DNA from 3 places in the Paraburkholderia atlantica genome. Region 1 is predicted to be linked to each of the others. Evidence: predicted binding sites of a transcription regulator. Region 1 holds the regulator's gene; each other region holds the start of a gene.
What was found. The regulator FNR, encoded in region 1, switches genes on or off when oxygen is low (the NO sensors DNR and NnrR bind a similar motif). The targets are predictions, from matches to a motif close to TTGATNNNNATCAA.
Positions count from the first base shown of each region.

Region 2: a site for FNR is predicted at 8,221-8,234, ahead of BC1002_RS33190 (universal stress protein). Genes of this name have one in related genera too.
Region 3: a site for FNR is predicted at 5,597-5,610, ahead of BC1002_RS30915 (basic amino acid/polyamine antiporter). Genes of this name have one in related genera too.

Region 1 covers NC_014119.1:585,170-595,075, forward strand. Annotated here, with positions in the region: gene phbB (acetoacetyl-CoA reductase) at 1-243, opposite strand, end outside; gene BC1002_RS30270 (hypothetical protein) at 308-658, opposite strand; gene BC1002_RS30275 (universal stress protein) at 859-1,698, shown strand; gene BC1002_RS30280 (universal stress protein) at 1,722-2,225, shown strand; gene BC1002_RS30285 (universal stress protein) at 2,261-2,722, opposite strand; gene BC1002_RS30290 (response regulator) at 2,961-3,368, shown strand; gene fnr (fumarate/nitrate reduction transcriptional regulator Fnr) at 3,385-4,167, shown strand; gene BC1002_RS30300 (PAS domain-containing sensor histidine kinase) at 4,290-5,390, shown strand; gene BC1002_RS30305 (universal stress protein) at 5,423-5,893, opposite strand; gene BC1002_RS39180 (universal stress protein) at 5,944-6,297, opposite strand; gene BC1002_RS39185 (adenine nucleotide alpha hydrolase family protein) at 6,322-6,954, opposite strand; gene BC1002_RS30315 (zinc-dependent alcohol dehydrogenase family protein) at 7,088-8,074, opposite strand; gene BC1002_RS30320 (c-type cytochrome) at 8,238-8,573, shown strand; gene BC1002_RS30325 (DUF3564 domain-containing protein) at 8,661-9,035, shown strand; gene BC1002_RS30330 (sensor histidine kinase) at 9,071-9,906, opposite strand, start outside.
Region 2 covers NC_014119.1:1,239,009-1,248,914, forward strand. Annotated here, with positions in the region: gene BC1002_RS33155 (zinc-dependent alcohol dehydrogenase family protein) at 97-1,086, shown strand; gene BC1002_RS33160 (Acg family FMN-binding oxidoreductase) at 1,128-2,159, opposite strand; gene BC1002_RS33165 (response regulator) at 2,242-2,889, opposite strand; gene BC1002_RS38125 (hypothetical protein) at 2,886-3,077, opposite strand; gene BC1002_RS33170 (bifunctional aminoglycoside phosphotransferase/ATP-binding protein) at 3,230-4,921, opposite strand; gene BC1002_RS33175 (hypothetical protein) at 5,221-6,201, shown strand; gene BC1002_RS33180 (CBS domain-containing protein) at 6,503-7,192, shown strand; gene BC1002_RS37055 (siderophore related no-ribosomal peptide synthase) at 7,274-7,603, opposite strand; gene BC1002_RS33190 (universal stress protein) at 7,636-8,157, opposite strand; gene BC1002_RS33195 (phosphoribosyltransferase) at 8,340-9,017, shown strand; gene BC1002_RS33200 (CBS domain-containing protein) at 9,073-9,522, shown strand; gene BC1002_RS33205 (hypothetical protein) at 9,674-9,906, shown strand, end outside.
Region 3 covers NC_014119.1:727,247-737,152, reverse strand. Annotated here, with positions in the region: gene BC1002_RS30930 (efflux RND transporter periplasmic adaptor subunit) at 31-1,005, shown strand; gene BC1002_RS30925 (efflux RND transporter permease subunit) at 1,002-4,061, shown strand; gene BC1002_RS30920 (efflux transporter outer membrane subunit) at 4,058-5,560, shown strand; gene BC1002_RS30915 (basic amino acid/polyamine antiporter) at 5,739-7,175, shown strand; gene BC1002_RS30910 (basic amino acid/polyamine antiporter) at 7,244-8,671, shown strand; gene BC1002_RS30900 (response regulator) at 9,357-9,906, shown strand, end outside.

The DNA of each region.
Region 1 (9,906 bases):
GCCCAGTTCGGTCAGCACGCGTTGTGCGCAGCGCGCGCAGGAATCGAAGTCGGCGATGTCGGCTTCATATGCGTGAAAGTCGCGCCCCGTGTCGCGCTCGTGCTGCAGCCAGGTCGGCACGTGATCGTTGTGCGTCGAGTGCGTCACCACGACCGTCATACCCGCGTCATGAAGCGCCCGGCTGACCGCCGCGCCCAAACCGCCCATCCCGCCTGTGACCAATGCCACGCGATCCGTTCCCATCTGAACTCCTCCTTGCCATGTCTGCCATTGACGGTGCGCGCGCCGGCTTTGCCGGCTCACGCGGCTAAACGACGCCCGCGAACGGCAGCGCGTTCTGCGAGCCCCACCACCACGCGCTCAGGCCGCCCGCGAGCGGCGCGACGCCCGGCGCGATGCCGTACGCCGCCTGCCACCACGCATACCACGCGGCGCAAGCGCGGTTGGCCTCGTCGAACCAGTCCGCCTCGCGCTGTACGGCGAAGGCGACCGACCTGCTCCAGTCGGCGAAGCTCCGCTCCGCGTACTCGCGCGCGGCGCCCTGCGTGGTCTGATACGCCGACGCGTAATCGAACCAGCCTGCGGGTTGTCCGGATGCCGTCGAGGTCCATGGTGAAGCGAAGCGCCCGAGCGGCGCATCGGATTCGGAAGCCATCATCGCTGCCCTCCAGAGCACAGCATAGGATTGCCAGGCGCGGTTGCAAACCGTCGAGCGCGTCTGCCACCGTCTTGAGCGCGCGACGGCCCGCGCTTGATCTGCATCAACAGCCTCGCCCGCCGGGCCAATAGACTCCATTTGACGGCGGGCGCGAGCCCGCCTGCGCCCGTTTCCCCACGTTCTGTCACGGAGCTTTGGCGATGAGCTACAAAAGCATTCTCGTTCACCTCGATACGAGCGTTCGTGCACATCCGCGCCTCGAGGTCGCATTGCAGCTCGCGCACCGCTTTCACGCGACGCTGACCGGCCTGTTTTCGACGTACGTGCCACCGCGTCACGCGTTCTTCGTGATGGCCGGCACCGCCGACTACTACGCCGAGCACGAGCGCCTGCGGCACGAGCGTGCCAGCGCGCTGGAGCGGCTGTTTCGCGCGGAACTCGCGCGCGCGAACGTCGACGGCCAATGGATCGCCGCGAACGGCTACGCGAACGACGTCGTGCCGCCCTATGCGCGTGTCGCCGATCTGATCGTGCTCGGACAGACCGACCCGACCGACCCCGAGGCGTTCGTCGCCGAACAGTTCGTCGAGCACATCGTGCTGTCGGCCGGGCGGCCGGTGTTGCTGGTGCCGTCGAGCGGCACCTTCGCTGCGCCGGGCCGCCACGCGCTGATCGCGTGGGACGGCAGCCGCGAAGCGACCCGCGCGATCCACGACGCGCTGCCGTTCCTCGCGCACGCGGCCAAAGTGACGCTGCTGACGGTTCATTCGTCGGCCGATCGCCCGCCGCAGGGCACCGCCGCGGGCGACGACATCGCACTCACCGTCGCGCGTCACGGCGTCAAGATCGATGTGCGCGAGCTGAGCGTCGCGGACGGCACGCCGGTCGGCGACGCGCTGCTGTCGCAGGCGGCCGACCTCGGCTGCGACCTGATCGTGATGGGCGCCTACGCGCATTCGCGTCTGCACGAAGTCGTGCTGGGCGGAGCGACACGCACGATGCTCGAGTCGATGACCGTGCCAGTGCTGTTGTCGCACTGAAGTGCGCGCTTAAGGAGTCCGCCATGTTTCACCGCCTACTCGTCGCGCTCGACGGCAGCGACACCGCCTCGCGAGCGTTCGACGCCGCGCTGACCCTCGCCGCCGAAGCGGACGCCGAGCTGATGCCGCTCTACGTGATCGACGTGCCCGTCATCGCCTACGACGCGCCCGGCTTCGATCCTTCCACCATCGAGGACGCGTTCATCGAGGAAGGCAAGCGGATCGCGGCAGACGCCCAGGCCCGGATGACCGCGCGGGGGGTCAAGGGCACGGCTCGCACCGTCGAAGCCGCGACCGCCGGCGAAGACGTCGCGCATCGCATCGTCGAGACGGCGCGCGAATGGCACGCCGACGCGATCGTGATGGGCACGCACGGCCGCCGCGGGTTTCAACGGCTGATGCTGGGCAGCGTCGCCGAGCGCGTGCTGCGCCGCGCCAGCTGCCCGGTGCTGATGATTCCCGCGCAGGCGAGCGGCGCGGCGAGCGTCCAGCCGGCCCCGGCCCGCGCCAACGGCGGACTCACCTGAGCCGCTAGCAACCGGCCGCTGCGCCACGCGGTGCTTCAGGGCCTCGGGTGGCCTTGTTCGTCATGCCGCACGACCAGCACCGGTATGTCGGTTGACCGCACCAGCGACTCCGCGACGCTGCCGAGCAGAAAGCGCTGCACGCCGTGGCGGCCGTGCGTGCCCATCACGATCAGATCGGCTTCGATTTCGTCGGCGACGCGCGCGAGTACCGCCGACACGTTTTCGGCGTAAGCGTCGATCACCCGCACGCCGCCGGGCACCTGCGCCTCGCGCAACAGCTCGCGGGGGCCATCGAGCGCGCGGCTGGCGAAATCTTGTGCCGCGCCCGCCGGTTCCGGCTCGAAAGCCACGTCGGCATTGTCCGACCACTTGCCGTGCCCCACCACACAGCAGGCTTCGAGCGTGGCGCCCGTCAGCTTCGCGAGCTTCAGCGCCTCGGCGAAGGCGCGCTGCGCGCTGGGACTGTCGTCGAGTGCAACCAGAATTCGTGCATACATGTCGGACTCCCTCTGAAAGCGCTGGCATGACCCGAAATGGTGCCGTCGCGCGTGTGCACCGACAGTGTGAAGCGCGCGCCGCCGCGCGGCTTGACGCAGGTCAATGGGCCGCCGCTCGACGAAACCGACATCGCCAGCAACACACTAGGAATACTCCTACAACCACTACCTGAACTCCTAGCGCCGCTTAAAGCGCCGCCGATTTATTTCCAGGATCGGGTCGCCAATACTGGTCGGTATGGACACCGCCCCGTCAGCCACCTTATCGAGAGTTTTTCTCGTCGACGATGCGACCGAGGTCCGGCGCCGGCTTGCTTGCCTGATCGCGCTGATCCCGGGCATCGAAATCGCCGGCGAGTCCGCGGGCGTCGAGCACGCGTTCGACGACATCGTCGCGAGCCGAGCCGATGTCGCGGTGCTGGACCCGTGCTTCTCCGGCAAGACCAACCTGTTGCTGCTCGCTGCGCTATCGCGGGTGCGGCCGTCCATCGTCAGCATCGTGCTGACCAATCATGTCGCGACGGCGTTTCGCCGCGCGTGCGAAGCGGCGGGCGCCGACTTCTTCTTCGACAAGACCTCGGAGTTCGAGCTCGCCTGCCGTGCCATCGAAGCGATAGCCTATGCGCGTCGTGCGCATCGGGTCTGACCGCCAGGAGCCGATCATGCAAGTTGCCGCAGTCCGTGAACCCCGCCACGACGCGCCTCGCACCTCGCACGTCGTACCGATCCACGTCGCGCCGGGCACCGCGGCGGCACGCCACGCCGTGACGCGTTGCTCCACCTGCGCGATGCGCGCGATCTGCATGCCGCCCGAGCTGACACCGGACGAACTGAGCCGGCTCGACGCGTTGATCTGCTCGACGCGCTCGATCAAACGCGGCGATGCGCTGTACCGCGCGGGCGACGAGTTTCAAAGCATCTACGCGATACGCGCCGGCTCATTCAAGACCGTCGTCATGCATCGCGACGGCCGCGAGCACGTGACCGGCTTCCAGATTGCCGGCGACTCGCTCGGCCTCGACGGCATCGGCGAGGGCAAGCAGAATTGCGATGCGATCGCGCTCGAAGATAGCGTCGTGTGCATCATTCCGTTCGCGCAGCTCGAGGCGATCTGTCGCGAGATCAAGCCGATGCAGCATCACATCTATCAGATGATGAGCGGCGAGATCGTGCGCGAATCGAGCCAGATGATGCTGCTCGGCACGATGACCGCCGAACAGCGCGTCGCAACGTTCCTGCTGAACCTGTCGAAGCGCTTCAAGGCGCGCGGCTTTTCCTCGGCGGAGTTTCATCTGCGCATGACACGCGAGGAGATCGGCTGCTTTCTGGGCATGAAGCTCGAAACGGTGAGCCGGATGTTCTCGAAGTTTCAGCGCGAGCACCTCGTCATGGCGAACGGCAAAACGATCCGCATCGAAGACCCGGAAAGACTGGCTCGGGTTTGAGCGCCGGCGCGACGCTCGCCTCGCCTTCGTTCGCGGGACATGCCGGGTAGAACAAGCGCTCCTGAACTGATATAACTCAGTGCGTTGCGGTATGCGACCTTGCGTGACCGCCCGGAGGAGCGATGGGTCTATCGAGCGGCGAGTCTTCCTGCTTCACCGGTGCCGCGTCCGAGTCGGACGTGTCCGTCGAGGATCGCTATTTCATGTTGGTCGAAGCAGTGCAGGACTACGCGATCTTCATGCTCGACCCCGCCGGCCGCGTAACCAGCTGGAATCCGGGCGCACAGCGCATCAAGGGCTACACGCCCGAAGAAATCATCGGCCAGCATTTCTCGAAGTTCTATACCCCGGAAGACATCGCGGCCGGCAAGCCGGCACGCGAACTGGAAACCGCCGCAGCCGTAGGCCGCGCCGAGGACGAGGGGTGGCGCGTGCGTCGCGACGGTTCGCGTTTCTGGGCCAACGTGGTCGTGTCCGCCGTGCACGACGCGTCGGGTGCGCTGCTCGGCTTCGCCAAGGTCACCCGCGACATGACCGAGCGCATGCGTCTCGCGGAACTCGAACGCGCGAGTCAGGTATCCACGCACGTGCAGATCGCCCGTGAAAACGAGCAGAAACGGATTGCGCGCGAACTGCACGACGATCTCGGCCAACGGCTGACCGCGCTGAAAATGAGCGTCGCGCTACTCGAAGCGAAGCTGAATAAGCAAGCCGATACTGAGCCGCTCGCCGCGCAGACGCAGGAATTGCAGAAGCAGATCGACTGGATGGCCGCTTCGCTGCGGCGCATCGCCGCCGATCTGCGGCCCCCGCTGCTCGACGACCTCGGACTCGCCGCTGCGCTCGACTGGCTGGCCGAAGACTTCACGAAGCGCTACAACGTGCGCTCGAGCGTGCATCTCGAACCGGCCGAACCGGTATGCGGCGAATTCGCGGCGACGGCGCTGTTTCGCATCGTTCAGGAGGCGTTGACGAACGTCGCGCGGCACGCGAAGGCGAGGCGCGTACGCATCGACATGTCCTGCGCGGGCCCGATCGTATCGCTCGATATCGAGGATGACGGCGTGGGTGCCGCGCTGGATCAGCCGCAGGGAACATCTTCATTTGGGCTGCTTGGCATTCGCGAACGGGTGCGGCAGTTGCGCGGCAACGTGTCGTTCACCAGCTCGCCGGGCCAGGGTTTCAGGATCTCGATCCAGATACCGGCCGACGCGCTGGTGTAGTGCTCACACGCTGCCGCGCCCCACTGTACGGATTACTCCGCAGGCTCTTCCTCGGTGCTTTGCTCGCGCATCAGCAGCACCGGACAGGTCGAGAAACGCAGCACCCGCTCCGCCACGCTGCCGATCACGAGGCGCCGCACGCCGCGCCGCCCATGCGTGCCCAGCACGAGCAGATCGGCGTGGACCTGCTCGCCGTGGCGCAGCACGATCGTGGCAACGTCGTCGGACAGACTCTCCGACTCGATCATCGCGGGCCCGCAACGCACATCGGCGGCGGCGCAGGCCTGCTCGGCTTCCTCCAGCACCGAGTGGCCGTCCTGGCGCAATGCTTCGACTAGCGCGAGCGGGTCGTAATAGCCGGCATAGGAAAAGATCGGCGTCTTGTCGACTACATAAACCGGATGCACGACGGCCTTCGTCAACGCCGCCAGATTCACCGCTTCTTTCAGCGCGCGTTTCGAGAAGCTACTGCCGTCTAGCGCGACGAGAATATGTTGGTACATGCCGATTCTCCACTGAGGTTGGATTTGTCAACGCGCGTGGCGCGCCCCTGCTACAGATAAAAAGGCCCGCCCGCACTGCCCAGATACGGCTCCCGCCACTCGCCGCGCAGCACCGCATCCGCCCGCAACGACGACGGATCGCGCGGACACACGAGCACGGGACAAGCCGCGTCACGCAGCGTGCGCGACGTCACGTGCCCCGGCAACGGATGCGGCGTGCCGCGCATGCCGTGCGAACCCATTACGATCAGGTCCGCGTGCCAGCGTTGCGCTTCGTCGAGAATCGCGGTCGACGCATCGCCGGAATCGTCGTCGAACTCGAGCAGCGCGGTTTCGGTCGGGCGCCGGCTCTGTTCGAGCATCGCGGCACCGCGCCGCAACACATCGATTCGATGCTGCGACACGACTTCGAACGGCAGCCATTCGCATCACGCGAACCGGTCGTCGGCCGCGTAGACGACCTTGATGCATGCGTCGGGCGGCGCGACCGCGAGCGCGGTGCGCAGCGCGTCGAGCGCGGTGTCGCTGCCATCGATCGCGACCAGCACGCGGTTCACCGCCGCGGCAACGCTCGCGTCGGTCGCATCGGTCGACCTCGCCGGCATATACAGCACCGGACGCCCGATCGACGCGACCAACTCCTCGGGATCGATACGGCCGCCCCAGCGATGTTCGCGCGGATGCGCGGCCACCGCGACCAGATCCGCGTCCCATTGCGCCGCCGTGTGAGCGAGCGCTTCGGCCGCGCCCTGATGCAGCGCGGTCAGATCGACGATCTCGGCGTCGGTCGCCGCGACGATGCCGTGCAGCGCGATCACCGCGTCCCGCAGCGCGGCCTGCGCGCCGTGCAGCATCGCGCGATGCGCCTCGCACCAGTCCGGATAGCTGAGCATCAGCGTCGGATAAAGCGCGGCCGGGTTGCAAACGATATCGACGAGACGAAAGCGCGCATCCGCGGCGACGAACTGCTGCGCGACGCGCGTGGCGAGCGCCAGTCCGGCGCCGCCCGCGGACGCGATCATCACGCGGTGAAAGGTGTTGCGCTCGGCAGCAGTGTTCATCGGCTTTCCTCGGATCGTCGCGCCGCGCCTCGGCCCGTGACGGGGGGCCCCAACGGTGCGCGCTTACATGATGAACGCGGGCGCGGCGGGCGGCTTGATCTGTATCAAGCGCCAATGGCTCGCGAGCGGATCATCAGCGGATCGCGAGCACGGCCGCGCCGATCAGCTTGCCGTTGCGCAGGTCGTCGAGCGCGCGGTTCGCGTCGCGCAACGGGTAGGTGGTGGTCTCGATCGCGAGCCGGGTCTCCGCTGCGTTGCGCATGAATGCCAGCCCATCTTCGCGGGTCAGATTTGCGACCGATACGACGCGCCGCTCGCCCCACAGGAACGCGTAAGGGAACGACGGAATGTCGCTCATATGAATGCCGCCGCACACCACCACGCCGCCTTTCGCAACCGCCTGCAGCGCCAGCGGCACCAGTGCGCCGACCGGCGCGAACAGCAGCGCGGCGTCGAGTTCGCTGGGCGGGGTCTCATCGCTGCCGCCCGCCCATGCCGCGCCGAGGCGCAGCGCGAGTTGCTGGGCCGCGTGATCGCCGGGACGCGTGAACGCATAGACGGTGCGCTGCTGGTGACGCGCGACCTGCGCGACGAGATGCGCGGCCGCGCCGAAACCGTAGATGCCGATCCGTTCGGCATCGCCCGCCGTGCTCAACGTGCGATATCCGATCAGACCCGCGCACAGCAGCGGCGCGGCCTCGATATCGCTGTAGTGCGGCGGCAGATGGAAGCAGTAGCGGCTATCGGCGACCGTGCGCTCGCCATAGCCGCCGTCGATCGTGTAGCCGGTGAAACCAGCGTCTTCACAGAGATTTTCGCGGGCGGACAGACAGTAGCGGCAGTGCCCGCAGGTGCGCCCGACCCAAGGCACGCCGACCCGCTCGCCCACTTCGAAACCGCTGACGCCCCCGCCCACTTCGGCCACCACGCCGACGATTTCGTGGCCTGGAATCACCGGCCGCTTCGGATGCTCGAGCTCGCGGTCGACCAGATGCAAGTCCGTGCGGCACACGCCGCAAGCATGAACGTCGATCAGGATCTCGCCGGCACCGGGCCGCGGATCCGGCACTTCCCGCTCGGTCAACGTCGCCGAGCTGCCGTCGAACACCATCGCTCGCATCGGGTTTCTCCTTCAGACGCTTCGGCGGCGACACCGCTCTCATCAGCATAGGCGCGCCATTGTGTCGCGCGATCGGCCGCTGCCCTGCACCGTTTGATCGAGGTCAATAAGGGCCGTTTCGCCGCCCGTACACTGATCTTATTCCTGATAGGGGAGCCGTGCCGTGATTGCGCGAATCCGAAATTGTCTGCTCGTGGGCGCGGCGTTCGCGCTGACGGCCGGCCTCGCCTACGGCGAACCAGAGCCGAGCGCGCTCGTCGATCAGCAGCACTGCATGTTTTGCCATACGCGCGATGCGCCGTTTCTGGCGCCGTCGTTCCAGCAGATCGCCGAGCACTATCGCAACGTGCCGAACGCGCAGCCGATGCTCGAGCACAAGCTGCGGCTCGGCGGCAAGGCGCACTGGGGCGATACGCCGATGCCGCCGGCGGCCGAGCGCGGCGGGCCGTTGTCGGCGCAGGACGCGCACACGCTCGTGCAATGGGTGCTCAGCCAATAAGGACTCGATGCGCACGCATCGGGCCCGCTGCCGACGCGTCATCGCGGCGGCAATGCGAATCAGTCGTTTATATTGCGGAGACTTGTCATGCGTTTGACCGTTCATCTCGACACGTTCGATCGTGTCAACCCGATGGCCTTCGCCATTCTCTGGCTCGACAAGGACACGCGGCAATGGTCGCGCGAAGGTCATTTCGGGCTCGAGTTGCCCGAATGGGGCGCGTTGCATGTGGATTGCGGCAATACGCTCGTGTGCGCGCCGCATAGCACGGTGCCGGTCTGCGTGCTCGAGGGACTCGATCTGAACCAGCCCGACGGGCCGTTCGAAGGCGAGGTCGGTCGCGTGCAGTGGTGCGCGGAACCCGGACGCAATCTGATGTGCGGCCACTGGCGCGTGCAATGCATCGACGTCGAACAGACCGAACCGGAAAACAGCGTATTCGCAACCGACGAAGGCGCCTGAATCGGGGCGTCGTAACCCCCTGAACACCCGCTGAGTCAGGCCGTCGCCAATGGCAGCGTCACACGTGCCTCCAGACCGCCAGAGCAGCGATTTTCGAGTTCGAGTTCGCCGTGCATGGCAAGCGTCAGGCGTCGCGCGATGGCGAGCCCGAGGCCGGAGCCGTGCGTCGAAGCCGCCGTTTCGGGCGCGCGGTACCACGGAGAGAACACTGTCTCGAGACGGGCTGGAGCGATGCCGGGTCCGGAATCGACGACGGCAAGCACGAGGCTCTGCGCGCGCACGGTCACTTTAAGACGCACATCCGCGCCATAGCGCAACGCGTTGTCGATGAGGTTCGCGAGCACGCGGCGCAACGCATGAGGACACGTCATCACAGGACGCCCTACGCGCCCCTCGAGTTCGAGGGTGCGTCCCGCGTCGCGATAGTCGGCGATCAGCACGCCAAGCAGGCCGTCCGCATCGACGGAACGCATGGGCTCCAGTGCGCTGCACTGCATGCGCGCGCAGGCAAGACTGCCCTCTACCAATTCCGCCATCTCGGCCAGATCACGAGCCAGCGCGTCTCTGACCGCACGGTCCTCCACGAGTTCGGAGCGCATGCACATGCGCGTGAGCGGCGTGCGCAGATCGTGTGCATAGGCGGCGAGCACATGAAGCAATTCGGCCTGCCGCCGGGCGCGATGGCGCGTACATACGTTGAACGCGCGAGCGAGACGCGCGATGGCCGACGGTCCCATCCCTTCGGGCAAGACCGACTCCGTTGCGTCGCCAGGATTGCGCGCGATGACCGCCGTCATGCGCTGAAGGTACACGCGCAGCTCCACGACTTTCAGGGCCGCAATGGCCACTGCGAGAACGGCCGGCAGCATGA
Region 2 (9,906 bases), 630 kb from region 1:
TTCGATCGACAAGTGGAATAGGATCGGGGATACCCTCGGGCGATCTTTTTGCACGCGGGCGAGATTGCTCCACCTCAATCCATCCAGGAGGTAGTGATGTCACGGACTGTCAGGTTTACCGAGGCCGGTGCGCCCGAAGTGCTTCGACTCGTCGAAGAATCGGTCCGCGGCCCGGGCCGCGGTGAAGTTCGCATCAACGTGAAGGCGATCGGTCTCAATCGCGCGGAATCGATGTGGCGCACCGACCGGTACATCGAGCCCGTCCGCTTTCCGGCCGGGCTCGGGTACGAGGCGGCCGGCGTCGTCGATGCGGTGGGCGAGGGCGTCGTCGATTTCGCGCCTGGAGACGAGGTCAGTGTGATCCCGGCGTTCTCGATGAATCAGTACTTCACCTACGGCGAAGTCATCATCGTGCCGGACCATGCGGTGGTCAGGCATCCGAAGTCGCTTTCCTACGTCGAGGCCGCTTCGGTGTGGATGATGTTCGTCACCGCGTATGGCGCGCTGATCGAAGATGCGAAGGTCGGCGCCGGCGACTATGTCGTCGTACCGGCCGCATCGAGCAGCGTTGGCCTGGCGGCGATCCAGCTAGCGAATTACGCGGGCGCGACGTCGATCGCTGTCACGCGCCATGCCGGCAAGAGACAGCAGTTGCTCGACGCCGGTGCCGCCCACGTGGTCGTGACGGACGAGTCGGACCTTGTCGAAGCGATCATGCGAATCACGGATGGAAAGGGGGCTCGCGTCGCTTTCGATCCGGTCGGCGGCCCGAACTTCGCGAAACTGATCGAGGCGTTGTCCTTCCAGGGGATCGCGTATCTGTACGGCGCGCTCGACGAGCGTGCTACGACGCTGTCCGTGCTGCAAATGATCGCCAGGATGAATTCCGTGAAGGCGCACAACATCTGGTTGACGAGTGGCGACCCGACGCGCCGAAAGGCCGCGGTGGAGTTCGTGCTCAAGGGCCTCGAAAGCGGCTCGCTGAAGCCGGTCATCGATCGCACCTTTGCGTTCGACGAGATCGTCGACGCGCACCGCTACCTCGAAACCAACGGTCAGTTCGGCAAGATCGTGGTAACGGTGTAGCCCACGGCCTGGCATTACCCTGAGCAAACTTTCCTTGCGTTTCAGGACACCACATCGGCGAGCGGCCGCCTCGGCGCATGACGGACGCGCGGGCCGCGCCCGACGCGAAGCAGGAGCTGCGGAAACGCGTCCGTGTGCAACAGCGTCCGCAGCCGCTCGCGCAGCGCGTCCACTTCGATCGGCTGGTTCAGGTAGGAAGCGGTCAATCCCGCCGATGCCGCGACCAGCAGCATCCGTTCGAGTGCCTGTCCCGTCGCGAGCCATGCCTCGCGATCGTCGCGCATCGTCGCGATGCCGACCATCAGCGGCGAGCAATCCACGAGGTGCTGGTGCGTGGCCGGCTGTCCCGCGCCCGCGTCGAACACGCGGACGGCCAGGCTGACGAGCGGCGCCGCGAAATCGAGTAGCGCGCCGACAGCTGTACCGTAAGCGGGCATGCCATCGTCGCGTCGTCGCGGGTGAATCCAGCTGGCGAGCTCGCGCCTGAAACGTGGGTCAGCGAACTGCGCTTGATCCGCATCGGTGATCAGTTGCGCGAGCGCCTCGCGCGCGGCTTTTTGCTCCACGCAGCAGGCAAGCGCGCCTTCGTCGTCGCAGGCATCGCCGAGCTTGCGTTGCAGTGCGGCGGGCACAGGTTCGTCGAAGAACGGCGCACGCGTCGTCACGCGCGCCGTCAGCGCGTCGAAAAGATCGTGCAGGTGCGGGTCGCGAGGTCCGTCGCGCGACACGCGTACGAGCGCCACGATGTCGGGGTCCGCTTCCGCTGGAAACAGTGTGATCGCATAAGCGAGACCGAGGCGGCACAGCGCAACGCGAAGATTGAACAAAGCGGCGCCGCAGCTCATCAGAAGTTCGCGATCGAAAGGATCGACCACGGGAAGCGCGCGCATGCGGTCGGCGCAGATCTGTACGGTCTCGCCGTCGACGATGAACCGCCACGGTTGCGTGTTGTGATTCGACGGCGCGAGAACCGCATAGTGCAGCGCAAAGCGCAGCTGCTGTTCCACTGGCGTGGAGGCGGGAAAGTGCGGTTCACCGATTTCCCAGGCATCATGTTGCGCGGCATCGCTCATCTCGAAGTCTCCTGTCGGATCAGGGCCGCAAGCACGCGGTTCGTGTCGTTATCGTGTCACCGGGCGCCGTGGCAGGGAAGCACTACAAATCGTTCTCGTCGTCGAACAGCTTATGGCGGATCGCATAGCGAACCAGCCCGTTCTCGTTCGGCATCTGCATTTTTTCGAGGATGCGCGTCTTGTGCGTGCTGATCGTTTTCACGCTGACGCAGAGTTCGTTGGCAATCTCGGTGATGCTCTGGCCTTCGACGAGGCGCCGGAAAACGTCGAATTCGCGGTCGGACAAGCGCTGGTGCGGCAGCGCGTCGGCGGGCTCGTTCAGAGTCTGCGCGAAGCGTTCGGCCATCGCGAGACTCACATAGACGCCCCCTGACGCGACTTTCGTCACCGCGCCGACCAGTTCCGCGCTCGCGCTTTCCTTGGTCAGATAGCCCGACGCGCCCGCCTTGAACGCGCGCACCGCGTATTGCTGTTCGGCGTGCATCGTCAGCACCAGAATCCGCAGATCGGGTTTTTCCTCCTTGATCTGCTTGATCAGTTCAATGCCGTTGCGCCCCGGCATCGACAGGTCGAGCACGAGCACGTGTGCCTGGGTCGCGCGAATCAGCGCGATCGTCGTCGCGCCGTCGCACGCTTCGCCGGCTACCTCGAAGCCGTTCGTTTGCTGCAGGATATGGCGCAGTCCGTCGCGCACGAGCGTGTGGTCGTCGGCCAGCAACACCTTGATCATGGGGTGATCTCTTCCGGTTGCATTCCATGGGCAGGGAAACCTGAAGCAATCGCGAAGTTCGCGCTTTGCGCTGAGTCGATGCGCATGGAATCGCCGGGCATCGACGCGCGTTCGCGCACGCAAATCGATTTTAGTCGGCTTTTCGTGACCGTTGGCTCCAGCGGGCTCGCGATCGGCGTGTCGTTCACGATCCATCGTCGGCTATCTGCGGCCCGCCTTTGACCGCGGCTGACTCAGGTCAATCACGCCGCTTCGCGTCGGAATACGATGAGCCGATGGCAAACGACGCCGGCCACGAACGACCGCGGCGCGAGCAGACACGCACTGACCGATTGCCCGGCTAACACGCGGCATTCGTAACACGCGAGGCAGCCGCGACGGCTTCCATGCGCGGCTGCATCCACTCGATCACCGCCCGCCAGTACTCGGGCGAATCGAACGCTGCCATCGGTACCGCGGTGTCGAACGACAAGGTCAGCGCCTGTTCCTCCGGCGTCAGTGCGTCGGCGCTCGCGAGTTGATGCGCGAGCGCGGCGGTGTCCGCGTCGGACAGATCGCGCGGACCAAGCCGGCGGGCTTCGATGCGTTGCGCGAGCACCGCTGGGTCGGCCCGAAAGTCGAGAATGCGGGCCGGTACGCCAAGCCGTTCGGCGAGCGCGAAAAATGTGCTGCGGTGACTCGATTCGAGAAAGGTCGCGTCGACGATCACGCTGTGGCCGCTTTGCAGCACGCCGTGCGCGAGTCCAAGCAGGTGATCGTAGATCGCGTGACGCGCAGCTTGCGTGTAGTGTTCGGCGCCGAGCGTCATTTGCGCGTCGGACACCGGCCGCATGCGCTTGCGTTCGGCATCGCTCGACACGCGTACCGCGCCGCACAGGTCCGCGAGGGCGCGGCTCGCGACCGATTTCCCCGACCCGGAAAAGCCATGACATAACAGCAGAACGGGTCCCGATTTCTGCGTTTGCTCTCGCGCGACCTCGAGGTAGCGCAGCGCCGGTCGCGGGACGGTGACGTTGCGGCCAGGCACGTACCCCGCTTTCAGACACGCGACCCACGCCCGCACCAGCGCCCGATAAGCGATGTACAAAGGCATCAAAGACAGCGCCGCATAGTCGCCCGAGGTTTCCAGCCAACGGTTCAACAGGCGATTGGCCAGCCGGGGTTCCGCTCGCGCGCGCAGGTCCATCACGAGAAACGCGACGTCCGCCGCGACGTCGATCCAGCGTAGCGCATCGTCGAAGTCGATACAGTCGAACATCGCGATGGCGCCGCGCCAGCGAACCACGTTGTCGAGATGCAGATCGCCATGGCAGCCGCGCACGAAACCCTCGGCGCGGCGCCGCTCGATCAGCGGCGCGAGTTCATCGAGCTGTCGCGCGCACCACGCGGCAAGGCCGGGCAGCGCGGGATGGCTGCAATTGGCCAGCAGCGGTGCGTTGATCGTTTCGACCTGGGTTCGCACCAGCGTCGCGCTGCCGTAGCGCGACGAGGGCGCGTTGCGGGGTGCGCTCAGGTGATAGTGGGCGAGCCGCTTCGCGGCGCCGTCGATGTCGCGCGGCGTCAGCGCTCCGTTCGCCGCGAGACTCGAAAAGAGCATCGCCTCGTCGAAGCGGCGCATCTTGACCACGTGCTCGACGGCCACGCCGCCAGCGCCGAGCGCCAGCACGCCGGCACGGCGCGCAATCGGTATCACGTCGGCGTAGAGACCTCGCGCGAGTGGCCGGTTCAGGCGCAGCTGGGCTTCGCAGCAGCGCTCGCGTGTCGCGGCCGAGGTAAAGTCCGCGAAGCCTGGTGCGACGGGTTTGATGATCTTGTACGCGAAGCGCCCGGCGAGATACACGATGGATATATGCGTTTCGATCCTGACGATCCCGCCCGCCGGATGACGGTAGCTGCCCGGCCTGCGCAGCGTCGCGTCGAGTCCGCGCAGGCTGCGACGCGCGGCGCGCAATCGGTTGGCGACATGCCGGATGCCGTGAAGTGTGGCATCGGCTCGGCGTGCGGAAGGCTTGCGGCTCGGCGGCGAACTCATGCCAGCCTCCATGTCGCGACGAGCGGCGCGCCGGGCCGCGCGTGATGGAGAAACACGAGCGTCTGATTCGTCACGGTTGGACCTCCAGGTAGCGGGACGGCCAGCGCCAGTCTTGCGCGCGAGCCGAAATCGTCTACCCATTTAAGTCATCGCGTATGGTAACCGGCTTGATCTGTATCAACGAGGCGGTCAAGCGAACGATACCGGCGTACGCTTCCATATGAGGTGGAGCGGGGGCACCGTTTGACCCCGGTCGAACCGCGTGCGATTGTGGCAGCGTCGCGCGGGTGGAGCAGCGGATGAAGCAATTCGATATTTTCAATGGCGATGCCGACGGCATTTGCGCGCTGCATCAGTTGCGGCTCGCCGAGCCTGCCGACACCATCCTGATCACCGGAGCCAAGCGCGAGGTCACGCTGCTGCACCGCGCGAACGCGCAGCCGGGCGACAGCGTGACCGTGCTGGATATTTCGCTCGATGCGAACCGCGGTCCGCTCATGGCATTGCTGGATCTTGGCGTAAAGATCGACTATTTCGATCATCATTTCTCCGGTCCGATACCCGCAAACGCGTTGCTGACGACGCATATCGATACGTCACCGGATATGTGCACGGCGCTGCTCGTGGACCGCCATTTGCAAGGCCGGTACACGCGCTGGGCGGTGGTCGCGGCCTATGGCGACAACCTGCATCCGGCAGCGCATCGGGCCGCCACTGCGTGCGCGATCAGCACGTCCGACGAGCGTAAACTGCGCGAACTTGGCGAAGCGATCAACTACAACGCGTACGGGGACAGCGTAGGCGATCTTGCAGTCCAGCCAGTCGACATGTATCGCGCAATTCAGCCCTATTCGGACCCGCTCGAATTCATTGCGTCGACCAGCGTGCTGCCCGAACTGCAGACGCGGCGAACGGAAGACCTCGAACTGGCCTTGGGACTCGCGGAAGTCCGGCGGCTCGCCAATGGAACGCTGCACATTCTTCCCGACGCCGCGTGGGCGCGACGCGTACGAGGCGATTTCGCCAATCTCGTCGCACGACGCGACCCGGCGCGAGCGCACGCGGTGCTGACGGCCGGCGCCGATGGCCGATACACAGCGAGCGTTCGGGCGCCGCTCGATTACCCGGACGGCGCCGACATCCTTTGCAGGAAGTTCGGCGGAAACGGCAGGGTCGCTGCGGCGGGTATCGACGGGCTCGATCGCGCGCGGCTCGACGAATTCGCGGCCGCGTTCAGCACGGTTTTTTGCCGCGAATCTCGTGGGGCGGGTTGCCGCTAGTTCGATGCTGCATCGTCGCTTGGCGGGCTTGATGCAAGTCAACAATGGCCGGCCGCTGCGCATCGATCATTGGGCTGTACTGGAACCGGGGGCTGATCATCAGTGGCTGGTTCTTTTTGATTGGCGCATCGCACGGCGGATCGACGCATTGCAACAACCGGTCGACACGCCGAGCGAGCGGATTCGAAGTGGGTGCCGAAGGGAGCACGGCGACGCGTCCTTCAGCGCCTGTCCATTGCGTCGCCTCGTGCCTGCCTGCGTCGGTGTGCGGCAGCGCAGCGCACTCGAAACGGAGATCACTATGCAAGCCTCGGACATCATGACGACCCAGGTCGTGTCGATCGCACCGGACAGCTCGGTCTACGACGCGGCAAAGCTGCTCGCCGACAGCAAGATCAGCGGCATGCCGGTTCTCGACGACACAGGCAGCGTGATTGGCATCGTCAGCGAGGGCGACCTGCTCCGGCGCGTCGAAACTGGCACCGAAACGCCGCGGCGCTCGTGGCTCGCCCAGTTCATCGCGCCTACGCGACAGCTCGCGGTCGAGTATCTGAAGGAGCGTTCGATTCGGGTACGTGACGTGATGAGCGCCCCCGCCGTCACCGTCGACGAATCCGCGCCGCTTACTGCGGTCGCCGAACTGCTCGGGCGCAAGCACATCAAGCGGCTACCCGTGTTGCGCGACGGCAAGCTCGTCGGCATCGTCAGCAGGGCCAATCTGGTGCGCGCTCTCGCGAGTTGCGCGCCCGCGCAGCTCGATGCGCAACCGTCGGACGAGCAGATTCGCGCCGCGATCATGAAGGAACTCCACGGACAACGTTGGGCGCTTGATGCCGACGACCTGATCGTCACGGATGGCGTCGCACATTGCTGGGGTCCGATACGCTCCGAGGAAGAACGCCAGGCGATCCTCGCCGCCGCCGCGCGTGCGCCAGGCGTAAAGGAAGTAAAGGATCATCTGGAATATCCGGTCCCGTTCACGCCGATGTGAACAGGGGCGCCTCCGCTCGGACCTGCGAGCCCGGTCCATCGCAATCTACGGATGTCCCGTGGGCGGGGCGCTTCGGTCACGTCACCGGGCCTCGCTGTCCAGCAGCGCATCGAGCTTGTGAAGGCGCATCTCCCAGATCAGGCTCAATGCATGAAAGGAGTCTTCCAGTCCCTGCAGGCAGTGTCGCGCAAAGGACTGATCGACTCCGCCAACAGCAAGTCCATGCACGAGCGCCCGTTGCCGCAGCAGACGTTGATGGGATATGGCGACCCGGGCCCGAGTGGCGGCTTCGCAGCGGATCGCCGCGGACAGCTCCGTCGATTCCGCGTCTTTATGCGCATTCGCCTCCGCGGCGCGGGCGAATGCATGATCGCGGAGTTCGGTAACCTCTCCATTCATGACGACGTCCATTGTCTGTATTGCGGATCATGCAGCGCCAGGAGTCAGCTCTGAGATTGCCCGGTATCTGAATGTGTCGTGGCGGCGCCCCCCGTCTGCTGCTCTGAGGCGGGGGCGGTCCGGCGCGCGGGGATCGCCAGCACCGGGCGGGTGGTGCTGCGCAGTATCTGTTCGGCCACGCTGCCGAGCGGTGCGTAGCCGGGGCCGCGTCGACCGTGCGTGCCGATCACGATGACATCGGCCTCGAGCTTCGCCGCGGCGACCTCGATGCGGTGAGCGACGTCCTCCTCGGGGCGCACCAGATCATCGATTTCCGGCGTGCCCTGCACACCGTGCCGCGCCATGGTCCCGACGCAGTGCTTCATGAGCCGTTCGCCGTCCTGCCTGAGCGCCTCACGCATGGCTGCCGCGTTGACGCCTGGCACTTCGGGAAGCATGACCGGCAAATCGATGACGAACAGCGGATGCAAGCGCGCGCCGGTATCAGAGGCGAACTGCAGCGCTGTCGCGAACGCCTGGGCGGCGCTCTCGCTGCCGTCCACCGCGACCAGAATGTTGGAGAACATCGTCGGCCTCCGCGTCTCGCGTGTTGTCGGTATTCATGATCGGCCGCCGATGCGGATCGACTACTGACCTACGTCAATCGAAATGCGCTTTCATGGCCTTGCATCGAGGAACGCTTGATGCTCGCGATTGATGGCATAGTGACTGAGGCAACGCGCCCCGGCGTTGCGGGGGAGAAAACGTGATGGGCAACCGGTTTCGCGACCGCACCGACGCTGGCAGACAGCTGGCCCACGCACTGCGCGACTATCAGGGCCGCGGCGATCTGGTCGTGCTGGCGCTGCCGCGCGGCGGCGTTCCCGTCGCGTTCGAAGTCGCGCGGGAGTTGCGCGCGAAGCTCGACATTCTCGTCGTCAGAAAGCTCGGCGCGCCTCAAGACGAGGAACTGGCGATGGGCGCCATCGCGACCGGCGGCGCCCTTCATCTGGAAAGGACGGTGCTTCGCGAACTGCAAATCAGTGACAGCCAATTGAGCGATGTGATCGCCCGCGAAAGGGCCGAACTCGCGCGCAGGGAACTGGCGTACCGTGGGGACAGCCCGCCGGTGGCAGCGCAGGGTAAGACCGTGATCGTGGTCGACGACGGCATCGCGACAGGGGCGTCGATGCATGCGGCAATCGACGCACTCCGTGGCAGAAATCCTGCCCGGATCGTGGTGGCGGTCCCAGTGGCGCAATCCGATGCGCCGATGGCATTCGAAGGAATCGCGGACGCGTTCGTCAGCGTGTTGCAGCCGGACTTGCTGATGGGGATCGGCGGGTTCTATGTGAATTTCGAACAGACGACCGATGAAGAAGTCCGCGCGTGTCTCGCTGCGGCGCGCGGCTGCGAGCCCGAGCAGAGCTCGGACCCGATCGGGTGAAGGCGCGGCGAACGGATACACGGCGGCAGGCCGTGTCGAACGTGGGGCATGTATCGTGAATACAGGAACCATTTGTACGCGGGACGTCACCGTCTGCAGACGGCAAGCGACGATTCTCGAGGCCGCGCAACTGATGCGCGAACAGCATGTCGGCGACATCGTGGTGGTTGAGACGATCGGCGGGCGTAGCGTGCCCGTCGGGATGTTGACCGATCGCGACATCGTGTTGGCGATCGTGGCCAAACAGGCCAACCCAGAGAAGATCTTCGTGAACGACGTGATGTCGTCGCCGCCGGCGCTCGTCGACGCGGGCGATGACCTCTGGCTTGCCGCCTCGCGAATGCGTCTGAACGGCGTGCGACGCCTGCCGGTCGTCGACGCCGCGGGCGCGCTGACCGGCATCGTGTCGCTCGACGATCTGCTCAGGGCGGTGGCTGGGTTTCTGTCGGAGCTGGCGCTGGTGACGGATCGCCAGCCCCACATCGAGCAGAAGACCCGTGCTTGACCCAAACGCGGCTCATGCATTGACCCGGATCAATATCCGCGCCGCCAGGCGCCGTAGGCTTGTAAGTGGAACGCCGGTCAGACAGCGGCCCGCAACGCGACGCAATCGACCGGATGCAATTCGACTGTCTTGATCGAAGGCACCGCGAATCATGGAAGACGCTCTCGAAAGGCGCGCGCTGCTGCTTCATCTGGGGCGCGTGATGCAATTGATCGTTCGACTCGACGATATGGCGCCGAGCGCGGCAACCATTGGCGAGCTGATCGCACGACACCCGATTCTCGATGACGAGCCGCTGCTCGCGCAGCTGCGCGCGGATATGCCCGTGGCCGCGTTCAGGACCCGTGCGCTTCACGCATTCTGCCGGTGGCCGCAACGGTTGCT
Region 3 (9,906 bases), 140 kb from region 1:
GAAACACAGACTGGCGATACGAGGCCAGCCGTGCAGCTCACCAGGGTCGAACCGGCCGACGCCTTCGTCATTCGCATTTTTACCGGGCGAGTCGAGCAGACCAGCATCTCGCCGCTCGCCTTCGAAGTATCGGGCCGCGTCGTGCAGATCGCGGTGCTCGAAGGCGCATCCGTGAAACGCGGGCAGGTGATCGCGCGTATCGATGAAGAACCCTACAAGCTGCAACTGCAACGCGCGAACGCGCAGTATCAGCAGCTGAGCGACAACCTGAAGCGCCAGGCGGTGCTGCGCAAGGACGGGATTCTGTCGCAGGCTGCCTATGAGCAGCTGTCGGCTGCCACGGATGCCGCACGCGCGGCACGCGACATGGCGAGCCGCGACCTGCGCAATACCCGGCTCGTCGCGCCATTCGACGGCCGGATCGCTCGCCGCAACATCGAAATCCAGCAGGTCGTGCAGGCTGGCGCACCCGCGTTCAATCTGGAAAACGTCGGCCGTGTCGATGTCGGCGTCGATCTGCCTCAGAGCATTGCCGAACGGCTGTTCGTCGATAAGACGCTGAGAGCCGAGGCGTGGCTGCCCGAACGGCCGCAGAACCGCTTCGCGCTAGTGTTCCGCGAACGGACCACGCAGACCTCGCCGACTTCGGCCGCCTACCGGCTCGTGTTCTCCATCGAAGGACCGCAAAGCGCCATGCTGTTACCCGGCATGGCATTGCGCGTACAGATGTCCGACACGGCCCGGCAAGTCGCGCAAAGCGACAACCTCGGCTACTTCGCGATTCCGATCGCGGCGGTGTCGATCGGCGCGGACGGTCAGCGCAGTCTGTGGCGCTACGATGCGGCCTCCGGCCGTGTGCATGCGGTGCCGGTCAGCGTGCGCGAAATTCGCAATGACGACGTGGTCGTCGCGGGTGCGGTCGCGGAGGGCGACCGCGTGGTGGCCGGCGGCTCGCAGTTCATGAAAGAGGGAATGGCGGTCCGCCCAATGGATGCACCTCAATGAATCTCGCGCGCCCCCTGATCGAAAAGCCGCTGATCGCGTGGGTTCTGGCGCTGATCTCGCTGTTGGGCGGCCTTTTTGCGTACTACAACATCGGGCGGCTCGAAGACCCGAAGTTCACGATCAAGACCGCGGTCGTCGTGACGCTGTATTTGGGCGCGAGTGCGCACGAGGTCGAGCAGGAGGTGACGGACCGGCTCGAAAGCGCGATCCAGCAGATGCCGCAGGTCGAGAAGCTGACCTCGCGTTCAATGCCTGGCTACTCTGAAATCCGCGTCCAGATTCGCGACCAGTACACGTCGGCGCAATTGCCGCAAGTGTGGGACGAATTGCGCAATTCTGTGTCGGATGCACAGGTCCGGCTGCCACCGGGGGCTGGGCCGACACTCGTGCTCGACCGTTTCGGCGACGTCTACGGGATGTTCTACGCGCTGACCGGCGCGGGATACACGCAGGCGCAACTCTATGCGTACGCGCGCGAACTGCGCCGCCAACTGCTGACGCTCGACGACGTGTCCGACATCGTGATCGCCGGTCAGCAGCAGGAGGAGATCTCGGTCGACGTCGACCAGTCGAAACTGATCGCCAACAATCTTTCCACCGACGATCTCGCGCAGACGCTGTTCCTGCAGAACGAGGTTCGGCCCGCGGGCCGCGAACGCGTCGGCGACTTGTCGTTGCGGATCGCGCCGACCGGCTCGCTCGATTCGCTGCAGGCCATCCGATCGCTGCCCGTCAACAATACGCCCGGCACGCTGCTGCTCGGCGATATCGCTCGCGTGAGCCATGGCTATGCGACGATTCCGAACCATGTCATTCACTACAACGCCCAGCCCGCGATCACGATCGGTATCAGCGCGCGACCGCGCGTCAACGTGGTCAGAGTCGGCGAGAGGATCAAGGCGAAGCTCGCCGTACTCGAGCGCGACCGCCCGATCGGTATCAAGCTGTACTCGCTTTACGATCAGCCGCAGGTCGTCGACGAGAGCGTGCGCGGTTTTATCTTCGACGTGTTCCTGTCCGTGTCGATCGTCGGCGTTGCGCTCGGCATCGGGCTTGGCTGGCGCGCGGGGGTCGTGCTCGGTATCGAGCTGTTCCTGTCGATTCTCGGCACGCTGCTCGTCATGTACGCGGCTGGGATCGAGCTTCAGCGGATATCGCTCGGCGCGCTGATCATCGTGATGGGCATGCTGACCGACAACAGCATCGTGGTGGTCGAGGGCATGCTCGTGAGGGTGCAGCGAGGCAAGTCGCATCTCGAGGCGGCGACAGAGATCCTCAAACAAAGCCAATGGATTTTGCTCGCGTCGACCATCGTGGGGATTCTGGCTTTTTCGGGAATCGGCCTGTCACCGGATGCGGTCGGCGAATTCTGCGCGTCCCTGTTCGCCGTCGCTGCGATTTCGCTGCTATTTAGCTGGGTAATCGCCATTGCGCTGACACCGCTGTTCGGCACCTATCTTTTCAAGCCCGCGGACATCATCGATGAAGACCCGTTCAAGGCGAAGCTATACAGGCGTTATGGCGAGTTGTTGTCATGGGTCACCCGACGGCGCGTGCTGGTGGTCATCGGCCTCGTTGCGCTGACGGTGCTGGCGGGCTGGGCGTTCCGTTTCGTCGAGCAGAGCTTCTTCCCGGCGTCGACGACGCCGATCTTCTATGTCGATATGCGTTTGCCGCGCGGCGCCGACATTCGCGCGGTCGTCGAAAAGAGTCGCGAAGTCGAGAAGGTGCTGCTCGAGCATGCGGACGTCACCAACGTGCAGACGTATATCGGTTCGGGCGCGACGCGCTTCTTCCTTGTCTACGATCCGGAGACGCGCGATCCGTCGTACGCGCAGTTCATCGTCGGCGCGAAGGATCAGCGCCTGATCGACGTCATGCTTCCGAACATCGAAGCAGATCTGAAGAAGCGCTTCCCAGAGCAGCACTGGACGGTGACGCGGCCGAACTTCGGGCCCGGCGGAGGCGCGGCGATTCAGGCGCGCTTCTCCGGTCCCGATCCGGCCGTGCTGCGTCGCTTGTCGCAGGAAGCGCAGGACGTGCTGAAGGCCGACGGCCGTATCATCGCGATCCGCGACGACTGGGAGAACCCGATCAGCATCGTGCGGCCGGATTTCGACGAGTCGCGCGCGCGCTCGCTCGGTGTGACGCGCCGGCAGGTCACCGACACCATGGCTTATGCAACCGAAGGCCTGCGCGCGGGCATCTATCGGGAGCGCGATCAATTGCTGCCGATCGTGCTGCGCTCGCCCGACTACACACGCGGCGTCGCGGGCCTGCAGGACCTGCAGGTGTTCAGCGCGGGTCTGCGCCGTTACGTGCCGCTCGGCGACGTGGTCAACGGCTTCACGGTCGGGACCGAGGAAGGTCAGATCGCGCGCGAGGACCGGATTCGCACGATCACGGTATCGGCGAACCCTATCTATGGGCAGAACAGCGTCGACGCCTTCAACCGCATACGCTCGGGCATCGAGAACATCAAGCTGCCTTCGGGTTACCGCTTCGAATGGGGCGGCGAGCACGAATCGTCGACGCGCGCGCAGCAGAGCCTGTTCCGACAACTGCCGCTCGGCTTCATCGCGATGGCATTGCTGGTGCTGATGATGTTCGGGCGCCTGAAGCCCGCGCTCGTCGTGCTGCTCGTCGTGCCGATGTCGATCTGCGGCGTGACGCTCGGACTGCTGCTGTTTCGTGGCGCGTTCGGTTTCATGGCATTGCTCGGTCTATTGAGCCTGATCGGCATGCTGATCAAGAACGGCGTCGTGCTCGTCGAAGAAATGGATGCGCAAATCGCCGCCGGCGTGCCGCGTATGCAGGCGGTGACGCACGGCGCGATGAGCCGTCTGCGTCCGGTAATGCTGTCGGCCGGTACGACGGCGCTCGGTATGGCGCCCCTGTTGTGGGACCCGTTCTTCAAGGACATGGCGATTACGATCATGTCGGGCCTTGCTTTCGCCACCATACTGACGATGGTCGCCGTGCCGGCGCTGTACTCGATGCTGTTTGCGATCAAGCGGGCGGAATGGGAGCCGGGCCGACACCCGGAAGCAAAATGATCCGCGCGCGCCCTTGTCTTCTCGCCATCGCGGCGCTGCTGCTCGAAGCAGGTTGTTCGGGTTCGTTGCAACTGGAAAAGCCCGCCGCGTTTCCGCCGCAGTATTCGGAGGCGCAACAGGGCGCGGCGACACCGATGTCCGCGCAGGATCTCGCGGCATGGTGGACCCAGTACAACGATCCGACGCTGAACAAACTGATCGAAGTCGCGCTCGCGCACAACTTCGACATCGCTACCGCTTATGCACGCGTCGATCAGGTGCAGGCCGGGATCCGGCTGGCTCGCTCGCAACTGTTGCCGTCGGTCGGTGCGAGCGTCAGCGGCGCTAAGTTCCACGGCGGCGAGACTCAGCTCGAGTTCGCGCAGTTCCTCGGCATCACCAATACCGATGCGCAGTTCTGGCGAGTCGGGTTGCAGGCGCAATGGGAGATCGATCTGTTCGGCCAGGGACGCTCGCGGCTCTCGGCGGCACGTGAGCAGGTACGCGCGGCCGCGGGCGATGCGCAGGCGGTGCGCCTGAGCGTGGTGTCGGGTGTCGCGAATCTGTATGTCACGTATCGCGGGCTGCTGCGTCAGCGCACGATCCTGCTGCAGAGCCGCGCAATCGCGGACGACTTCGTCGACATTGCCGAAAAGAGCTTTACCGCGGGCCTCGTGATGAGTACGGACATCGAAGCGGCGCGCGCTGGCCGCGCCCAGGTCGATGCGCGTATGCAGGACCTGGAGAACGGCATCGCACAGGCGCGGTTGAATTTGCAAAATCTTTGCGGCGTGCAGCCAGCGGACTTCGCCGGAGTCCTGGATGAAAGCGACACGCTGATGACCGCACTGCCGCACATCGAGCCCGGCCAACCCGTCGATCTGCTGATGCGGCGCCCGGATCTGATCGCGGCGCAGGCGCGCGTGAATGCGGCGGTCAGACAGTCGGATGTCGCGCGGCTCAACTACTGGCCGACCATATCGCTAAGCGGCATGCTAGCGCGCAATGGGTGGGAGTTCGCGGGTCAAAACCTCGGGGCCAGCACGTTCTGGCTATTCGGCGCGGCGATGGCGATGCCGCTGATCGACTTCGGCGCGCGGCGCTCGCAGGTGGAGTCGTCGGATGCGCAGGCGCAGCAGGCGATGTTCAATTACGAAAAGACCGCGCTCGGCGCGTTCTATGACGTCGACCGTGCGCTGGCGCGTTTGAACCGGCAGGATGAGTTGTTCAAGGCGCGCAATGAAGAAGTCACGCGTCGTGCCGCGCAGCTGAGCCAGGTGCGACGTCGCTACGAACTCGGCGATACCGGCCGCGTCGATATCGATCAGGTGCGGGTTGCGCTGCTCGAAAGCCAGTCGTCGCAGGCGAGGGAAGAGGTCGGCAAGCTGCAGGCACAGTTCGCGTTGTTCAGGGCGATGGGGGGCGGCTGGTTGGCCAATCCGCCAGTGGCCTCGAATCAACCAGCATCGATGGCGCCCGCGCCCGCCACCGCGAACGCACCGGCGCCGGCTTCACAGTGAGAACGATCGGGTGAATAGCTTCACATCGCATGCGCGATGAATTGCATCAACGCGTAGCAAGCGTACTCGCAGGCCGTTGGCTTCAGTCGGGAGGACTAACAGGAGATGCGCGGCGTACGCGCACCGGCTCCGCGTCAGTCCCTTTCTGGAAGAAATCAGCTTCTCTGAAGGGTGAACGATGACAACCCAGGTCGAGACGAAACTGTCGTTACCCGCATTGACCGCGATGGTCGTTGGCTCAATGGTGGGCGCCGGGATTTTCTCGTTGCCGCGCAATTTCGCGCGTGCGACCGGACCATTCGGCGCGGTCATTGCATGGTGCGTGGCGGGCATCGGCATGTATGCGCTGGCGCGCGTGTTCCAGGCGCTCGCACAGCGACGGCCCGAGCTCGATGCCGGTGTGTTCGCGTATGCGCGCGCGGGCTTCGGCGATTATGCGGGCTTTCTATCCGCATTCGGCTACTGGATGGCCGGCTGCTTCGGCAACGTGTCGTACTGGGTGCTGATCAAATCGACGCTCGGCGCTTTCGTCCCCGTCTTCGGTGAGGGCAATACGGCGACCGCGATCATCGTGTCGTCGGTGGGCATCTGGCTGTTTCATCTGGTGATGCTGCGCGGCGTTCAGCAGGCCACGATGATCAACACGATCGTGACGGTGGCTAAGGTGATTCCGATCGTGCTGTTCATCGTGATACTGATCGCGCTGTTTCGCGCCGACATGTTTCACGCAAATCTGCGGGAAGGCAACGATCAGCTCGGCAACGGCCTGTTCTCGCAGGTTCGCGCGACGATGCTCGTCACCGTCTTCGTGTTCGTCGGCATCGAAGGTGCAAGCGTGTACTCGCGCTACGCGAAAAAGCGCTCGGATGTCGGCGCCGCGACGATCACCGGCTTCGTGGCCGTACTGTGTCTGCTGGTGCTGGTGACGCTGCTGCCTTACGCGACCTTGCCGCGCGCCGATCTCGCGGTGATGCGCCAGCCGTCGATGGCCGCGGTACTCGGCGCGCTGCTCGGCCCATTCGGCGTCGTGTTCATCAGCGCGGGTTTGATCATTTCGATCCTCGGTGCGTATCTCGCGTGGTCGCTTATCTGTGCCGAGGTGCTGTTCGCCGCCGCGCGCCTCGAGACGATGCCGCGCCTCTTCGCTCGACAAAACGAGCGCAAGCTGCCGGTCGCCGCGATCTGGCTCACGAGTACCGTGGTGCAGTGTTTCGTCATCAGCACGTACTGGTCGACCGATGCGTTTGCGCTGATGCTCAATCTGACGAGCTCGATGGCGCTGATTCCTTATTTCCTCGTGGCCGCATACGGCATCAAGGCCGCGCGTTACGACAGTGGACAGAATGGCGGCACCTTGAGCGGAGCGTTGCGCACCGAGTATTTCGTCGCGATGTTCGCGACGTTCTATACGGCCTTTCTGCTGTTCGCGGGTGGTCTGAAGTTCCTGATGCTATCGGCGCTGCTTTATGCGCCCGGTACGGTGCTGTATGTGGTGGCCAAACGCGAGCGCGGCCTGCGGGTGTTTTCGAAAGTCGAGTGGGTCATCTTTGCCGTTGCGGCTTGCGGCGCGATCGCCGCGCTGATCGGCCTCGCGAGCGGCACGATCGTCATCTGAGCGGTCGATCATCGTAGTCGCGCGAGCGCGGCTCGGTCGGAACGTGTTCGCGGGAGAGCGATCGCAGCATGGACAAGCGCGTCAGACTTTCAGCGCCGGGCCTGATGGCGATGGTGATCGGCTCGATGGTCGGGGTCGGCGTCTTTTCGTTGCCGCAGGCGCTCGGCAAATACACCGGCGTCGTCGGTTCGTTGATCAGCTGGACCATCGCCGGCTCCGGCATGCTGATACTCGCGCTGATCTTTCAACGGCTCGCATGGCGCAAGCCGGAACTCGACGTCGGCGTCTATACGTATGCGCGCGTCGGGTTCGGACGCTATACGGGATTTCTGTCGGTGTTCGGCTACTGGTGCGCCAGCTGTCTCGGCAACGTGGCTTATCTCGTGCTGATCAAGTCGGCGCTAGCGATCGTCGTGCCCTCGTTCGGCGCCGGCAATACGTTTAGCGCGATCGTCAGTTCCTCGCTGATGATCTGGGTGTTTCACTTTCTGATTCTGCGCGGCGTGAAGGGCTCGTCGATTGCGAATGCGTCGATGACGGTCGCCAAGCTGCTCGCGCTCGGACTGTTCGCGGTGCTGGTGCTATCGAGCGTCGAACGGCAGATGTTCATCGCGAATCTGTGGACCCATCCCAAGCCGTCGGCGATGGGGCTGTTCGATGAGGTGCGCAAGACGATGTTGGGGACGGTCTTCGTGTTTCTCGGCGTCGAAGGCGCGAGCGTTTATTCACGGCATGCGCGCGAACGGCGCGACGTCGGCGTCGCGACCGTGCTCGGCTTTCTGTGCGTGCTTGCGTTGATGGTCATGGTCACGTTGTTGTCGTATGGCGTGATGCCGCTCGGGCAGTTGGGCACGCTGAAAAATCCGTCGATGGCTGGCGTGCTGAGCGCCGCGGTCGGCGCGTGGGGCGCGATCGTGGTCAAGCTCGGCCTGTTGATATCGGTACTCGGCTCCTATCTCGCATGGACGCTGCTCGCCGCCGAAATTCTGCACGCGGCGGGCAAGAGCCGTACGATGCCCGCGTTTCTCGGCCGAGAAAACCGCAACCACGTACCGGTCGCCGCGCTATGGATGACGAGCCTCGTGATCCAGGCGTTTCTGATCGTGACGCTGTTTTCGAAAGAAGCGTTCACGCTGGCCAAGGAGTTCACGACGTCGATGAGCCTGATTCCATATCTGTTCGTCGCCGGCTATGGCTTGAAGCTGGCGGCGAGCGGCGAATCGTATGCGGGGCAGCCGTGGTCACGGCGCGTCGATTTCGTGCTCGCGCTGATCGGCTGCGTCTATGCGCTCCTTCTCGTGTACGCGGGCGGTCTGCATTATTTGTTGATGTCGACCGTGCTTTACACGGCGGCGACCGCGTGGTTTTACCTCGCCGAGCGTCGCAAGGGGAAGCGGCCTGTGTTTACGCTGCCGGAACGCTGGCTGTTCATCGTGGTTCTGCTTACCGCGCTGGTCGCGTTCGCCGATCTCATGCGCAATCACTTCGGGGTTTAAGGTTCCCTTAAGGCGTGCCCCACACTTAATCTCGCCTGTCGCCGTTCGCCCTGCGAAATGGGGCAATGGCTGCCGCGAACTTTTCCTTGCATCGACCGGCAAGGGCGGGCAGGTCGCCTTCTTCCGTCCGCCCCGCGTTGCCATCACGTCCATGAACATCCACCGAATTCTGGAGTAGGCCGGTTTGTGGCCCACGTTTCCACGCGTCCTCGTGCTCGAGTTCCTTCATCAGCACCCGCGCGAGTATTTCAGTGCGGAGATTGCCGCTCTCGAGCGTGTCTGTAGACCACCTTGACCCACGGACTCCCTGTACCGGAGACGCATATAGGAATTCGCTGATTTTTTTCCCTGTTAGCGCCCCGTAGTATCCGCCTAAGTGCAAGGCGGGAATCATTGAATTCCTCGCTGCTGAGCGGGGCGCGTTGCGCTATTCCGTCTTCACGATGGTGCATGCCGGGTTGCATGCGAAAAATTGCTTTGGTTTCACCAAAGCACACCGACCTGCTCAGCGCTTTCGATTGATTTAAAAGAATAGTGGTCTGGGAACCTTCGACAAGTGGCATGCGCGAGATGTCCAGCGCCTTTCTCGTCATGTAACGGCGCGAAATGACATCGTACTTTGGTAACAAAGCATGCAGGTGTGTCGGCACGAGAAGGGTATTCACCAGCGTGGTATGGAGTCCGAGTGAGCAAAATCAGGGTGGCTATTGCCGACGATCATCCATTCATTCTGCTCGGCGTCGAGCAACTTCTTCAGCGTTGTCCGGACATGCGGGTCTGCTTCAAGAGCGAAACTATTGGGCAGCTTCTCCAACTGTTGGTGGAAGTGCCCGTCGATGTGCTCGTGTGCGACTACGAATTCGAAGGCGATCCGTATGCCGATGGTCTCAATCTTCTTGACCGGATCCGGCGTGTCGCTCCAGCCATACGCGTAGTTTTTCTGAGCACGCATTCTTCCACGCACATCATTTCGGCTGCGCTCAATGCGGGGGCGGCCGGTTTTGTCGGTAAGGGGCCGGAGGGCTTTGTCAGCCTTACCGCTGCCATTCGTGCCGCCAAAAATAAGAGCGTCTTTCTGCCTGATTCCATTGCGAGCAAGATGTTGCGCGCAAAGACGCGCGCAGCCGAAGGCGGATCTTCTCTTCATTTACTATCTAAAAATGAATCGACGGTCGTGCGAATGATCTGCGACGGAATGTCGATCGCCACAATTGCCGAGCGGCTCAATCGCAGTC